4 regions of the Streptomyces sp. NPDC104761 genome follow, and region 2 is predicted to be linked to each of the others. Evidence: riboswitches for the same ligand, from Rfam matches in the RefSeq annotation. Region 2 holds a riboswitch; each other region holds the start of a gene.
The links. A riboswitch is a leader RNA that binds a small molecule or an ion and turns the genes downstream of it on or off. The one in region 2 is predicted to bind cyclic di-AMP.
Positions count from the first base shown of each region.

Region 1: it holds a riboswitch for cyclic di-AMP, as region 2 does, so the genes downstream of both, ACZ63F_RS07075 (transglycosylase family protein) here and ACZ63F_RS04130 (C40 family peptidase) in region 2, are expected to answer to the same signal.
Region 3: it holds a riboswitch for cyclic di-AMP, as region 2 does, so the genes downstream of both, ACZ63F_RS16845 (transglycosylase SLT domain-containing protein) here and ACZ63F_RS04130 (C40 family peptidase) in region 2, are expected to answer to the same signal.
Region 4: it holds a riboswitch for cyclic di-AMP, as region 2 does, so the genes downstream of both, ACZ63F_RS31560 (M23 family metallopeptidase) here and ACZ63F_RS04130 (C40 family peptidase) in region 2, are expected to answer to the same signal.

Region 1 is NZ_JBVJNZ010000002.1:109,731-112,932, forward strand. Features, by position in the region: gene eno (phosphopyruvate hydratase) at 1-383, opposite strand, end outside; gene ACZ63F_RS07075 (transglycosylase family protein) at 851-1,540, opposite strand; cyclic di-AMP (ydaO/yuaA leader) riboswitch at 1,545-1,719, opposite strand; gene ACZ63F_RS07080 (transglycosylase family protein) at 1,914-2,921, opposite strand; gene ACZ63F_RS07085 (cytochrome P450 family protein) at 3,143-3,202, opposite strand, start outside.
Region 2 is NZ_JBVJNZ010000001.1:904,787-907,988, reverse strand. Features, by position in the region: gene ACZ63F_RS04135 (DUF1996 domain-containing protein) at 1-1,113, opposite strand, end outside; cyclic di-AMP (ydaO/yuaA leader) riboswitch at 1,520-1,695, shown strand; gene ACZ63F_RS04130 (C40 family peptidase) at 1,706-3,202, shown strand, end outside.
Region 3 is NZ_JBVJNZ010000005.1:302,115-305,316, reverse strand. Features, by position in the region: gene ACZ63F_RS16850 (HAD family hydrolase) at 10-816, shown strand; gene ACZ63F_RS16845 (transglycosylase SLT domain-containing protein) at 835-1,323, opposite strand; cyclic di-AMP (ydaO/yuaA leader) riboswitch at 1,327-1,525, opposite strand; gene ACZ63F_RS16840 (polyprenyl synthetase family protein) at 2,812-3,202, shown strand, end outside.
Region 4 is NZ_JBVJNZ010000013.1:235,568-238,769, reverse strand. Features, by position in the region: gene ACZ63F_RS31565 (SGNH/GDSL hydrolase family protein) at 24-809, opposite strand; gene ACZ63F_RS31560 (M23 family metallopeptidase) at 1,035-1,979, opposite strand; cyclic di-AMP (ydaO/yuaA leader) riboswitch at 1,984-2,144, opposite strand; gene ACZ63F_RS31555 (alpha-galactosidase) at 2,453-3,202, opposite strand, start outside.

The sequences.
Region 1 (3,202 bases), on a different contig from region 2:
GACGCCTCGGAGGCGGCGTGCGCGACGGCGAGGGAGACGCCGAGGATGGCGTTGGCGCCGAGCGAGCCCTTGTTGTCGGTGGCGTCCAGGTCGAACATCGCCTGGTCGATCAGGCGCTGCTCGGTGGCGTCGTAGCCGACGAGCTCCGGGCCGATCTGCTCGATGACGGCGAGGACGGCCTTCTCGACGCCCTTGCCCTGGTAGCGGTTGGGGTCGCCGTCACGAAGCTCGATGGCCTCGAAGGCACCGGTGGAGGCGCCGGACGGGACGGCGGCACGACCCGTGCTGCCGTCGTCGAGGCCGACCTCGACCTCGACCGTGGGGTTGCCTCGGGAGTCCAGGATTTCCCGGGCTACGACGACGTCGATGGACGGCACGAGCATCTCCTTCTTGGGATGTGACGCTGGTTGTGCGGGGCGCACGCGGGCCTCGTCGGCCCTTGCTCAGCCTTGCGACTAGAGCCTAACCGTCCCGGGGCCGTCGGCCGGCACGACCGACCGGCCCGTGGACACACAGACGGTACTCATTGTTCACGTGCGGAACAAAGGGGGGTCCGATGAAGAACGGGAGAAGAGCGGACCAAGAAGGGGACGCCGGGGCGACGGGGACCACAGGGCGGCGGGTGGCGGGCGGCGGGCGGCGGGCGGCGGGCGGCGGGCGGCGGGCGGCGGCAAAGAGAAACCCCGCTCCGGTGCGTTCGGGGGAAAACGCACCGGAGCGGGGTTCGTGGGGGACGGGGGTGGCCCTCACGTGGTCTCCACTATGGGGACCACGGCTGTGGGGGAGCTGTGGTTCAGCTGGGCACCGCTTGGTACTTTCGGCGGCCGCCCCGCGGGCTGCGTCAGGCGCCCTACTTCAGGTGCAGCTGCTGGCCCGGGTAGATGAAGTCGGCGTCCTCGACGATGTCCTTGTTCAGCTTGAACAGCGCCTGCCAGCCGCCCTTGACCTTGTGCTTCGCGGCGATCGAGCTGAGGGTGTCGCCCTTGACGACCTTGTACTCGCCGTCGCCCTTCTTGACCTTCTTGCCGGTCGGGGTGGTGACGGTCTTCTTGGCGGCCGGGCGCTCGGCGGAGCGGGAGGCGGCCTGGGTGTCGGTCGACCGGGTGCTCGTGCCGGCGCTGCTGCTCGACGAGGAGCTGGAGGAGCCGGTGCTGCTGCCGCTGTAGGTGGCGCCGGACAGACCCGTGCCGCAGACCGGCCAGGCACCCTTGCCCTGCGCGGCGAGGACCTTCTCGGCGATCTGGATCTGCTGCGCCTTGGTGGCCTGGTTGGCCTGCGCGGCGTACTGCGTGCCGCCGTACGCGGCCCAGGTGGAGGCGGAGAACTGCAGACCGCCGTAGTAGCCGTTGCCGGTGTTGATGGCCCAGTTGCCGCCGGACTCGCACTGGGCGACGGCGTCCCACTCGGAGGCGGTGGCGGCGGAGGCGCTGCCGGCCGCCATCAGCGGGGCGGCGACGGCGACGCCGGTGACACCGGCGACAGCGATGGCGCGGACGGCCTTGGACGGACGACGGTGCTTGCCCTTGCCGGAGAACAGCATGGATCGATCCCCTCACCGACGCCTGCGAGGTGAGCTGTCGGGTTCGGGCCGGTTGAGTTGCCCGGCCGCACACCCGTGTGTCGGTGCGCGGCTTCACCCCGAGCCGGATCGGCGGTCTCAACCACCGGTCCCGGCACTTACCTTGGGTCCCCCGCTCCTGCCTACGGCGCATGACGCGACGACTGTTCCCGGGCAGCCGCTGGCAGGACTCGGCGTTGCGACGGCCGGGGCTCGTGGTGACGAGCGGCCTCGACCGTAAACAGGCCATCAGGTGAATTTCAAAGATGATCAGGGCTTCTGAGACTCATCCCACACTCTCACCAAAACGGACATTCAGCTCGAAGCAGGGCGTCAACTCCCGCCGCCTTTCGTCCTATTCGGTGCCGAGTTTCAGGGTCTGACCGGGGGTGATGGCATTCGGGTCGGAGCCGATGTCGGCCTTGTTCACGTCATAGAGCGCGCGCCACCCGCCGTCCAGACCAAGGGAGTCGGCGATGGAGGCGAGGGTGTCGCCGTCGCGGACGACGTAGGTGCCGCCGTCGCCGGAGGCGTGCCGGCCGGAGGAGGTGACATTCTGACCGTTTGTCACGCTTTCGTCCGCCGAACCGCCGCGGTGCTTACCGCCGCCACCGACGGCTCCCGTGTCCACCAGACTCCAAGACCCCCCGGTCTGCCACGATTTGTCCGAGTCGTCAGCCCCGGAGGTGACAGGACTCTCACTGGCCTTCGGCGCAGCGGAGCCGGAATCGGAGTCGGAGGTTTCCGACTTGTCCGTCTTGCTGGATTTGCCGGAGGCGTCAGCCTTGGAGTCGCCGCCGGCGCTCGAACCCGGGGAGGGGGTGACGGAGCCGCCCCCGGAGTCCGTAGTGCCCGAAGAGGCGTCAGAACCGGAGGAAGAGGATGAGTCGGACAGCCCGGAGGACGAGTCCGATGAGTCGGACGAGTCGGATGAACCAGACGAACCACCCGAGCTGCCCAGGCCCGTGTCGACGTTCACCGAGGCGTCGTCGGACGAGAGTCCGGCGAGCAGGGCGCAGGTCCGCCAGGCTTTGGTGCCCTGGTCGGCGAGCATCTTCTCGGCGACCGCGATCTGCTGCGAACGGCTCGCCTGGTCCGGCGTGGAGGCGTACTCCTGGCCCCCGTACTTGCTCCAGTCCTCCAGGGAGATCTGAAGACCGCCGTAGTAGCCCGTGCCGTTGTCGGCGCTCCAGGAGCCGCCGCTCTCGCACTCGGCCACGTGGTCCCAGGTAGAGCCGTCGGCCGCGCTGGCGTTCACCGCGCCGAGGAGCGGGATGGCGATGGCGGAGCCGGTCACCCCGGCCGCGACGAGGAGTGCCGGAGCCTGGCGGGGGCGACGGTGACGACCGTTCCCGGAGAGCATGCGGAAACCTTTCGAGCGACAGCGGTGACCAGCGCGGCGGGTCCCGCGAGGGCGCCGCGCTGATGGGTGAACGTATCGGCAGACGATCACTTGTCACAAGTTAATGCCGCGCAGATCACGTGAAGATCACAGACTTGAACGCCGGTCACCTTTTGCCCGTACGGGCCGGTGGTGGCTTCGGCGAAGGCTCGCCGCGGGCCCGGCGAGGGCCCGGCGAGGGCTCACCGACCGGTGGGCGTGAACTCCACCGGGAGAGTACGCAGTCCGCGCATGATGAGTCC
Region 2 (3,202 bases):
GACGTCACTGCCGGAGGGGCAGAGCGGGTACTTGTCCTTGAGCTGCCGGTCCTCGTAACCGGTGCAGCTCCAGGAGGCGTTGGCGTTGGCCGGGCCGTTGACGAACGCCTTGGCGTCGCCGGTGATGATGCGCAGCAGCCGCGGCATCTCGGTGACCTTGGACGTGGGGTTGCCCTCGAAGGTCAGCGTGACCTGCTTCGCCGTGAGGATCTGCCCGGCGTTGCCCTCGGTGCCGCCGCCCGGCTTGTCGGCGTCCCGCTCCTGCTTGCCGTTCTGCAGCCGCAGCACGGGCCAGTAGTACGTGGACTTGTCGCCCTGGTCCGCACAGCTGGTCTGCGCGTTCGCCAGGTCCTGGTCGCTGGCGAAGGCGTTGTTGGACTGGTTGCCGATGTAGTCGTGGAAGTGGTGGGCGCCGTTGGAGACGCCGGGCGCGACGATGACGTTGTCCGAGTTGAACAGGCCGTTCGCGTTGACGCCGCAGCTGGAGGAGAAGGTGCCGGTGGAGCCGCCGGGCTGTTCGGCCGGGGTCGAGACGTCGGGCTGGACCGAGGTGATGTCCGCGTAGTCGGCGGCGACCGGCCCGTTGCCGCCCTGGCCGCCGCCTGTGCCCTGGCCGCCGGCGCCGGTGCCCTGGCTCGGCGCGGCGCTGCCCTGGCCGCTCTGGCTCGGCGTGGCACTGCCCTGGGGAGCCGCCGACTGCCCGGCGCCCTGGTCCGACGAGCGCAGGGTGCAGGCGGCGAGGTCGTCGAGGCCCTGCGGGCGGTCGCCCACACGGCCGATGGCGTCGGCGATGCGCTGGAGCGACTCGGACCGCTCCGCCTTCAGCGGGTCGATGATCGCCTGACCGGCGAAGCCGGGGTTCTGCTCGATCTCGGCCGCGGACCGGGTGAGTTGCTGGTAAGCGGCGGCGATCTGCTGGTCCAGCTGGGCGAGTTCACGGTCGACGTCCGCCCGGGCGCCGTCGGGAACCGCGGTCAGCCGGCTGCCGACGTCGGGGCAGTAGATCGTGGGCGCGGACAGCACCTGGCCCGTGGCGACCTGTCCCTGGTCTCCGCCGTTCTCGGTGGCCGAGGCATAGACGTTCACCGCGACCAGTCCTCCGCCGCCGAGCATCAGGGCGACCGCTGCGAAGGTCGCGCGCTGTGCGCCGGTCGGGCGTCTGCGCCTGTTGCGTCTCAAGGTCGTTCCCCTGCGTGTCGTGGGCGGCCGGGCATGGAATTCCCCCGCCCTATACGGCCCACGGCCCCACCGTGTTCAACAGACCCACGAATTCACGGCGACCTCACAGAAAGCGCGTGCACCGGAGCAGACGAACGCGACCGACGGCAACGCCCCGGTGACCCTGCGAATGCAATGGATGCGCGCGAAATGCCGTTCCGTACGGTCGAGTTCCGAACGCTACGACGAACATCACAAATACGTATCGGACATTAGCCACTTCAACCTTCACACGAGTGACACAAGTTGGCTAAGTTGACGGGCAAGCCGCTCGGCTCCCCCCGGCGAATCCCGTCGGGCCGCGCGGCCTCCGCCGAGTCCGGTGCCCCCTCAGGGGCTGATCCGGAGCCGGGGACCCAACCGACCACTGGGGTGAATCGGCCACCGTCCGCAAGGACAAAGGCCGTAGGGCATGCCTTCCGGATTCGACCGCCCGAACCCGACAGCTAACCCGGTAGGCGGAGTACGGAAGGAGCACGACCCCTCAATGGCGCCCGAGAGCCGTGACGAGGTTCGACAGCGGATCGACAGCCTCTACGACCAGGCCGAGAACGCCACCGGGAACTACAACGCCACCCGCGCGATGAGCGGGGGCTCGCGCTCACGCGGCGTCCCGCTGTTCAAACGGCCCCGTCGTGACGACCCGGGCCTCGACAACATCGCCCGGGAATGGTTCGAAGGGGCGCGCTCGAAGCTCGGGCCGAGCGTTCCGGCCGCGCTGCCCTCCGACCGGCAGCCCGCCCGGCCCGGCCCGCGGCGGCCCGTCAGCGCCATGGCCGCCGACCTCCTCGGCCAGCTGGAGGACTCCGGCCCGGCCCGGCTGGAGCTGACCGCGGGACCGTCCGCGCAGAGCGAGATCGAGGTCGTCCGCGAGCTGCCGGCGCGCCCGAAGCTGGAGTTGACGGCAGGGTCCGCCGCGGCGCTGCCCGCGGGGACCCCGGGTGCGCCCAGGGCGCTGCCCGCCGCCGGGCCGCAGCGGCCCACCCCGGGTGCCTCGAAGACCAGGAACCAGCTCAAGCTCGCCAAGGCGCGCGAGGTGCTGTCCCAGCGCACCGGGCAGCGCGCGATCGCCGCCCTCGACGCGACCCCGGCCCCTGTCGCCCAGGGTGTTCCGCAGTCGCCCAGCCCCTGGCCGACGCCCGAGGCCCAGGCACCGGCGCAGCAGTGGCAGGCTCCCGGCGTCGGCATACCGAACCAGCGCACCGGCAGCGGCTCCGCCCGGTCCGGCTCCCCCGCCGCCACCCGCGCGCTCCCGGCGGTGACCGAGACGGGCGGCATCCCGATCGTGTCCCCTTCGGACACCGGTACCTTCCGCATCATGACCCCGGGGGGTGCCGACCGTGCCCCGACCCGGGCCGCGGCCGACACGGGCGGTTTCCGCGTCATGACCCCGGGCGGCTCGGGCGGCGGGACCTACCAGAGCGCGCCCGCCATGGACACGGGCGCCGCCCAGGCTCCGGCGCCGGGGGACAGCGGCTCCTTCCGCATCATGACGCCGGGTGCCACGGGCTCGTTCCCGATGCCGACGCCGGCCGACGCGGGCGGCTTCCCGACGGCTGATCCCATGGCGAGCACCAGCGTCTTCCCGACCGCGGACCCCATGACGGGCACCAGCGTCTTCCCGACCGCGGACCCCATGACGGGCACCAGCGTCTTCCCGACCGCGGACCCCATGACGGGCACCAGCCTCTTCCCGACCGCGGACCCCATGACGGGCACCAGCCTCTTCCCGACCGCGGACCCCATGACGGGCACCAGCCTCTTCCCGACCGCGGACCCGATGACAGGCGCCGGGGCCTACCCGACCGCAGCTCCCACGAACAGCGGCGCCTACCCGACCGCGGCGCCAGCCGCTCCCGCCCCGGCCCCCAGCCCGATGGACGCCGGCGGTTTCCGGATCATGTCGCCGAACGCGGCCGCCTCCTACACCGACGTTCCGCCGGTCGCCGCCGACACGGCCTACGGCACCGGCGGGTACCCCATG
Region 3 (3,202 bases), on a different contig from region 2:
TCTCTGATCATGGTCGCACCCTCCCCGTACTCACTGATCGCCACCGACCTGGACGGCACGCTGCTGCGCGGCGACGACACCCTGTCGGAACGGTCGCTCGCCGCGCTCGGACAGGCCCGCCGGGCCGGTGCCCAGCACCTCGTGGTGACCGGCCGTCCGGCCCCGAGAGTGCGCCCGCTCCTCGACGACCTCGGCTGCACGGGACTCGCGGTCTGCGGCCAGGGCGCGCAGGTGTACGACGCCGGCGCGCACCGCCTGCTGTGGTCGGTCACCCTGGACCGGGAACTGGCGGAGACCGCACTCGGCAAGATCGAGGCCGAGGTCGGCCAGGTGTACGCGGCGGTCGACCAGGACGGTGTGGACGGGCTCACGCTCATCGAGCCGGGCTATCTGATGCCCCATCCCACGCTGCCCGCGCTGCGCGTCGCCCGGCGCGACGACCTGTGGTGCGCGCCGATCAGCAAGGTGCTGCTGCGCCACCACACCCTGTCCGACGACGAACTGGCGACGACCGCCCGCTCGGTCGTCGGATCGCTGGCGACGGTCACGATGTCCGGGCCGGGCACCGTCGAACTGCAGCCGTGCGGGGTGACCAAGGCGACCGGGCTCGCGCTGGCCGCCGACCGGCTGGGGCTGAGCGCCGGACGGGCCATCGCCTTCGGCGACATGCCCAACGACATCCCGATGTTCGCGTGGGCGGCCCACGGGGTGGCGATGGCCAACGCCCATCCCGAACTCAGGGCGATGGCCGACGAGATCACCACGTCGAACGAGGACGACGGCATCGCCGTCGTCCTCGAAAGACTCTTCGACTGACGCGCGGCGTCGGTCGGGTCAGTACGCGCCGTTGACGTTGTCGATCGAGCCGTACCGTGCGGCGGCGTAGTTGCAGGCGGCGGTGATGTTCGCGACCGGGTCGTAGATGTCGAACGACGTGCCGTCCACGTGGTAGGCCTTGAACGTCGGGTCGATGACCTGGAGCAGGCCCTTGGACGGGATGCCCTTCGCCGCGTTGGAGTCCCAGAGGTTGATGGCCCGCGGGTTGCCGGAGGACTCCCGCATCAGGTTGCGGTAGATGCCGTTGTAGGTGCCAGGGATGTTCTTCTCGTGCATGATCGCGAGCGACTCGCGGATCCAGCCGTCGAGGTTGTTCGGGTACCCGGCGAGGGTCGTGGAGGCCGTTGTGGTGGAGGAGCCGGCGGCGGACGCGGTCGTCGCCCCGATGAGCGGGAGAGCGAGGACGGCGGCACCGGTGCCGACGACGGCGAGCGTGCGGGCGATGCGGTTACGGCGGGGACGGCGGTGCTGGGCGGCAGCAGGCATGGCGAGGTTCCTCTCCGTCGCCTGCGAGGTGAGCTGTCGGGTTCGGGCCCGGGGAGTGCCCGGCCGCACCGCCCGAAGGCGATACGACTTCACCCCTAGCCGTTCCGGAACGACGTCTGTTCTGTGACGTCGGCCGCCCGGTCCGGCGACTTACCTGGGTCCCCCGCTCCTGCCGTGCGAATGATCTCGTCGATGGGTCATTACGGGCGGCGGCAGGATTCGGCGTCCGCCCGGCGAGCCGGAACGTATGCGACAGCACATGTCCGGAACAAGAGCCTGATGCGCACAACGTGCCGATTAGCCTTGATCCGCGCCGTATGGACCGCTTGATCCTTTGCGACTGCCAACCCTCAACTGGCTTACAGGGAAAGGAAAGGAGGGTTGCCTTGCGCGCCCTGCGGCATTTAGGTGCACGTGACCTACTTCACGAATTCGCAATAGCGGCAAATCGGGCATTCGAGACTGATGGAATCCGCCTTTTCCTGGTTCGGCGGAATAGTGCCCGGCTCGTATTCGTTGGGATTCCACTCCGGAGTGTCCCTGTGTGGATGATTAGCGAGATTAGTCCGAATTGAGGCGCTCCATGAACTTCAGGCCGATTCTGGTCGGATCAGGGGAGTGGGCGGGTGCCGCCGGTCGGACTCAACGCCGCAGGTGAGGCTGCTGGTTGGCGGTCCGGGTACGGAGTGCGTGCCGAGGGTCGGCGTGCGTACGCGTGATTCTCGTCACGTCGGGGGAAGGGTGCCGGGGGATCGGGATCGTCGGTGTGAGGGCCCGTCGTGAAGGCGGAACCTCCTCTGCGGTGTGAGTCGTTGACATGACGGGAGTCTGGGCGGGGACCCGGGCGTGAGATGTCCCTGCGGGCCGGCCGGGGGAGCCTGCGGGCCACCGCGTGCGCGCGTGGGGGTGTTGTTCCGTCGGCCGACGGGACGGCGGTCGGGGAGGTGCGCATCACGGTCAGGGAGGTGCGCATCCAGGAGTCGCAGGCCGAGGGGCGTGGGTCGACGGAACGTGGAGGTCGCCGTGCGTGGTCCCGTGGAGGAAGGGTGTGCGGACGGGGGTGGAATGCCGCCGTTCGTGCATCGGGTGTCCTCGTCGGCCTGGCAGGGTGGGGGAGAGGGGTACGCCCGGGCAGGTGACGCCCGCCGGGGGGAGTGGGGCGGGTTCCGGGCGGCGGCCGTCCGGAGGGTTCGTTGCCGGACGGATCCGGGGCGTCACCCGGGACCCGGGCCCGGCGTGGAGGCCGGTGCGGGACACGGCCTGGGCCTCGGTTCGGGACAACTGACCGCACTTCCTGTTAAGTCAGTAGATGTCATGTCGTATCAGCTGATCAAAAACATAACGGTCGTGATCCGATAGCGCCCGGGGTGTAACCGTGGGCGCTATCGGTGATCGAAACCTGACCGGATACGCTGACTTGAGTGATGGCAGCGACCTATCGACAAACCGTGTAATCGCCAGTAGACACCAGCAGACAGGAGACCCCTCGTGACCGTCGTCGGGCCGTTCGGGCTGAGCGTGCGGGACCAGGCTCTGGAAGCCGATGTCCAGGCCGGATTGACGGCTGTCGAGGAAGGCTTGCTAGACGCCACCAAGAGCGAGGTCCCGTTCATCACGGAGGCCGCCCAGCATCTCGTGCGGGCCGGGGGGAAGCGGTTCCGTCCGCTGCTGGTGATGCTCGCCGCGCAGTTCGGCGACCCGTACGCGCCCGGTGTCGTGCCGTCGGCCGTCGTCGTCGAGCTCACCCACCTGGCCACGCTGTACCACGACGACGTGATGGACGAGGCCGCCGTACGCCGCGGTGTCGACAGTGCCAACACCCGCTGGGGCAATTCGCTCGCTGTCCTCACCGGCGACTTCCTCTTCGCCCGCGCCTCCC
Region 4 (3,202 bases), on a different contig from region 2:
ACCCCCTACCCGCCCGCTCCGCCTCAGGCCACGGAAGCGATCCGCATCTTGATGTCGTCCGGGGAGAGCGCACCCTTGGCCGTCACGTGGTCGCCGGACGACTCGCCGCGCAGCCGGCGCCCGATCCAGGGGACCAGGTACTCGCGGGCCCAGTGCACGTCGTCGCGGCGGACCTCCAGGGTGCCGCGGGGCGGCAGCGGGGGCCATGCCTGGTCGGGGTCGGCCGGCACCTCGATGCCGAGCACCTGACCGGCGCGCAGCGCCACGCGCGTGTGCCCCTCGGGAGACAGGTGCAGGCGGTCGCCGTCCCAGGCCCGCCGGTCCTGCACGCTCTTGAGGGACCACAGGTCGAGGACCGGGCAGCCGTACCGGTCGGCGATGGCCCGGACATGTCCGTTGTATGTGGCGATCTTGCCGCGCAGGTGCTTCAGGACGGGCACGCCCCGGGTGTCGAAGCCGGTGGTCACGAGCACCGTGCCGACGGCCTCGGTCAGCCGGGCCACGGCCCGCTCGAACCGCTCGGCCACCTCGTCGGGGTCGGTGCCGGGGCGGATGATGTCGTTGCCGCCCGCGCAGAAGGAGACCAGGTCCGGGGCGAGTTCCAGGGCCTGCGGCACCTGGTCCGCCACGATCTGGTCGAGCAGTTTCCCGCGTACGGCGAGGTTGGTGTAGCTGAAGTCGCCCTCGGGCCGCCGGTCGGACAGCAGTACCGCGAACCGGTCGGCCCAGCCGACGAACGCCCCGTCGGGGCCGGGGTCTCCCACGCCCTCGGTGAAGCTGTCCCCCACCGCTGCGTACGACCCGATCACTGATGCATTGTCACTCTTCGAATCGTCTCCCACGTCGGGCCATGATTCACCTTCGGCTGTGACCTACGCGACCGTAATAAGGGGTTGACGCTCGGTGAGATAAGACACTGCTAAATACTTTGCCAATCTTGGAATAAGTCCCTGACCAGCGGTGTTGACGTCGATCCTGATTCCGGGACCGCGTGTGGGGCGGCCCCGGAATGCCGGAGGTCGGCGCCTGCAGGGTCAGCCGACGGTGACGCTCTTGGAGCGGAGGTAGGCGACCGGGTCCACGTCCGAGCCGTAGTCGGGGGTGGTGCGGATCTCGAAGTGGAGGTGCGGGCCGGTCACGTTGCCGGTCGCGCCGGAGAGGCCGATCTGCTGACCCGCGGTCACCGTCTGGCCGACCGAGACGGACAGGGCGGAGAGGTGGCCGAACTGCGCGTAGTAGCCGTCGGCGAGCCGGATGACGACCTGGTTGCCGTAGGCGCCGCCCCAGCCGGCCGTGACGACGGTACCGGCGCCGACGGCCTTGACCGGGGTGCCGGTCGGGACGACGAAGTCGACGCCCGTGTGGTAACCGCTGGACCACATGCTGCCGGCCACGTGGTAGCCGGTGCCGATGGTGCCACCGGCGACCGGGAGGGTGAAGCCGGCGACGGTCGTGGCCGCACCGCCCGCGATGTCCGAGGCGTCCGAGGACGAGGACGACGCCGAGGACGACGCCGAGGACGAGGCGGACGACCGCGGACTCCACTGCGCCTCGGGACGGGAGCCGGAGTCCGTCGGCGCGGCGTGCCGGCCGCCGAGGGTGAGCTTGAGGCCGGGGTGGATCAGCGAGGGATTGCCGCCCACTGCCTGCCGGTTGTCGGCGTAGAGCCGGTGCCAGCCACCGCGGACGTTCTGGTCACGGGCGATCTTCGAGAGGTAGTCGCCGGGCACCACCGTGTAGATCCGCCGCGCGGAATGCGCGGCGCCGGAATTCCGTGCGGGCGCCTCCTTCACCGCGGCCCTCTCGGCCACGGGAAGCGACTGGGCGGCCTTTCCGGAAAGGGACTGCGTGGTGGTCGCGTGGGCGCCGGTGGCCCCCATGAGCGGCAGGGCCAGCGCGGCGCCACCGGTTCCGGCGACGGCCATCGAACGGGTGAGACGCTGGGACTTGGGACGGCGGTGCTTACCCTTCGCGGGCATGGCGCATTCCTCTCCTGCGCCTGCGAGGTGAGCTGTCGGGTTCGGGCTGGAGCTGCCCGGCCACACCGGAGGAGGTGGCTGCACCCCGAGCCGTCCCGGGAACCGGAACAGGCGGTCATACCTGGTGGGTCCCCCGCTCCTGCCGGGCACGGGTGAGTGTGTGTGGGGACTCCGGGCGGCGGCAGGATTCGGCGTTCCGACCGGATGTGCGGCGAACGTAAGCGAGGGGGACGGACATGGACAAGCACCCGGTTCCGGCCGTCCGGTCCCGACGTGATCCATAAAGGGACGTTCCGGTCACCCTCCGTGAATTCCGGCCCCCGTCGGATTTCCAATTCGCTTGCGGAACATCAGGATTACGTGAGCATGACGCGCGACGGACGGTCACGAATATGACGCTCCTCACGCACGTCACACCACGTCCGCTTATTCCATGGCAAGTTATGACGAAGGCGCCAATTCGGGCAGATGCGTCAGACCCGGCGGAGCCGGAAGACCGCCGCATCCAGGTCACCCTTCAGCCCGGTACGCAGCCCGTGGTGCAACAGCACGGCACCTCGATGCACTTCGCCCGTTTCGCGGCATTCGTACGACGCGGTCGGGTCGAGCCCCTGCAGCCGCAGCGCCGGCGCCGGCTCGCCGTAGCTCTGCGCCTGCAGCCAGGCCAGGACGACGGTCTCGTCGCCGAGGGTGTACTGCACCGCGCTGAGCCCGCCGGCCGGTGGCCGCAGCCGGAACTGGTCGCCGCGCTGCACCTGGGGCCGGATCTCCTTGTAGAGTTCCACCCAGCGCCCGGCCTCGGCCAGCTCCTCCTCGGTCCACCGCGAGAGGTCGCCGCCGACCCCGAGCGCGCCGGCCATGGAGCTGACGAACCGGAAGCGCAGGCTGCTGATCCGGCCGTTGAGCTGGTGGTTCGGGCTGTCGGTGACCCAGGCCGACATGACCCGGGCGGGGTGGATCTGGCTGAAGCCGTGCTGGATGGCGAGCCGGTCCAGCGGGTCGGTGTTGTCGGAGGTCCACACCTCGTCGGTACGGCTCATGATCCCGAGGTCGATCCGCCCGCCACCGCCAGAGCAGGACTCGATGGCGACGTTCGGGTGGGCCGCGCGGATCCGGTCGAGCAGGGCGTACAGGCCGCGCACATGGTCGACCCACAGACGCTGCGGGTAGGGCTCGCCGGGCCAGCCCGCGTCCGTGAAGCAGCGGTTGAAGTCCCACTTGAC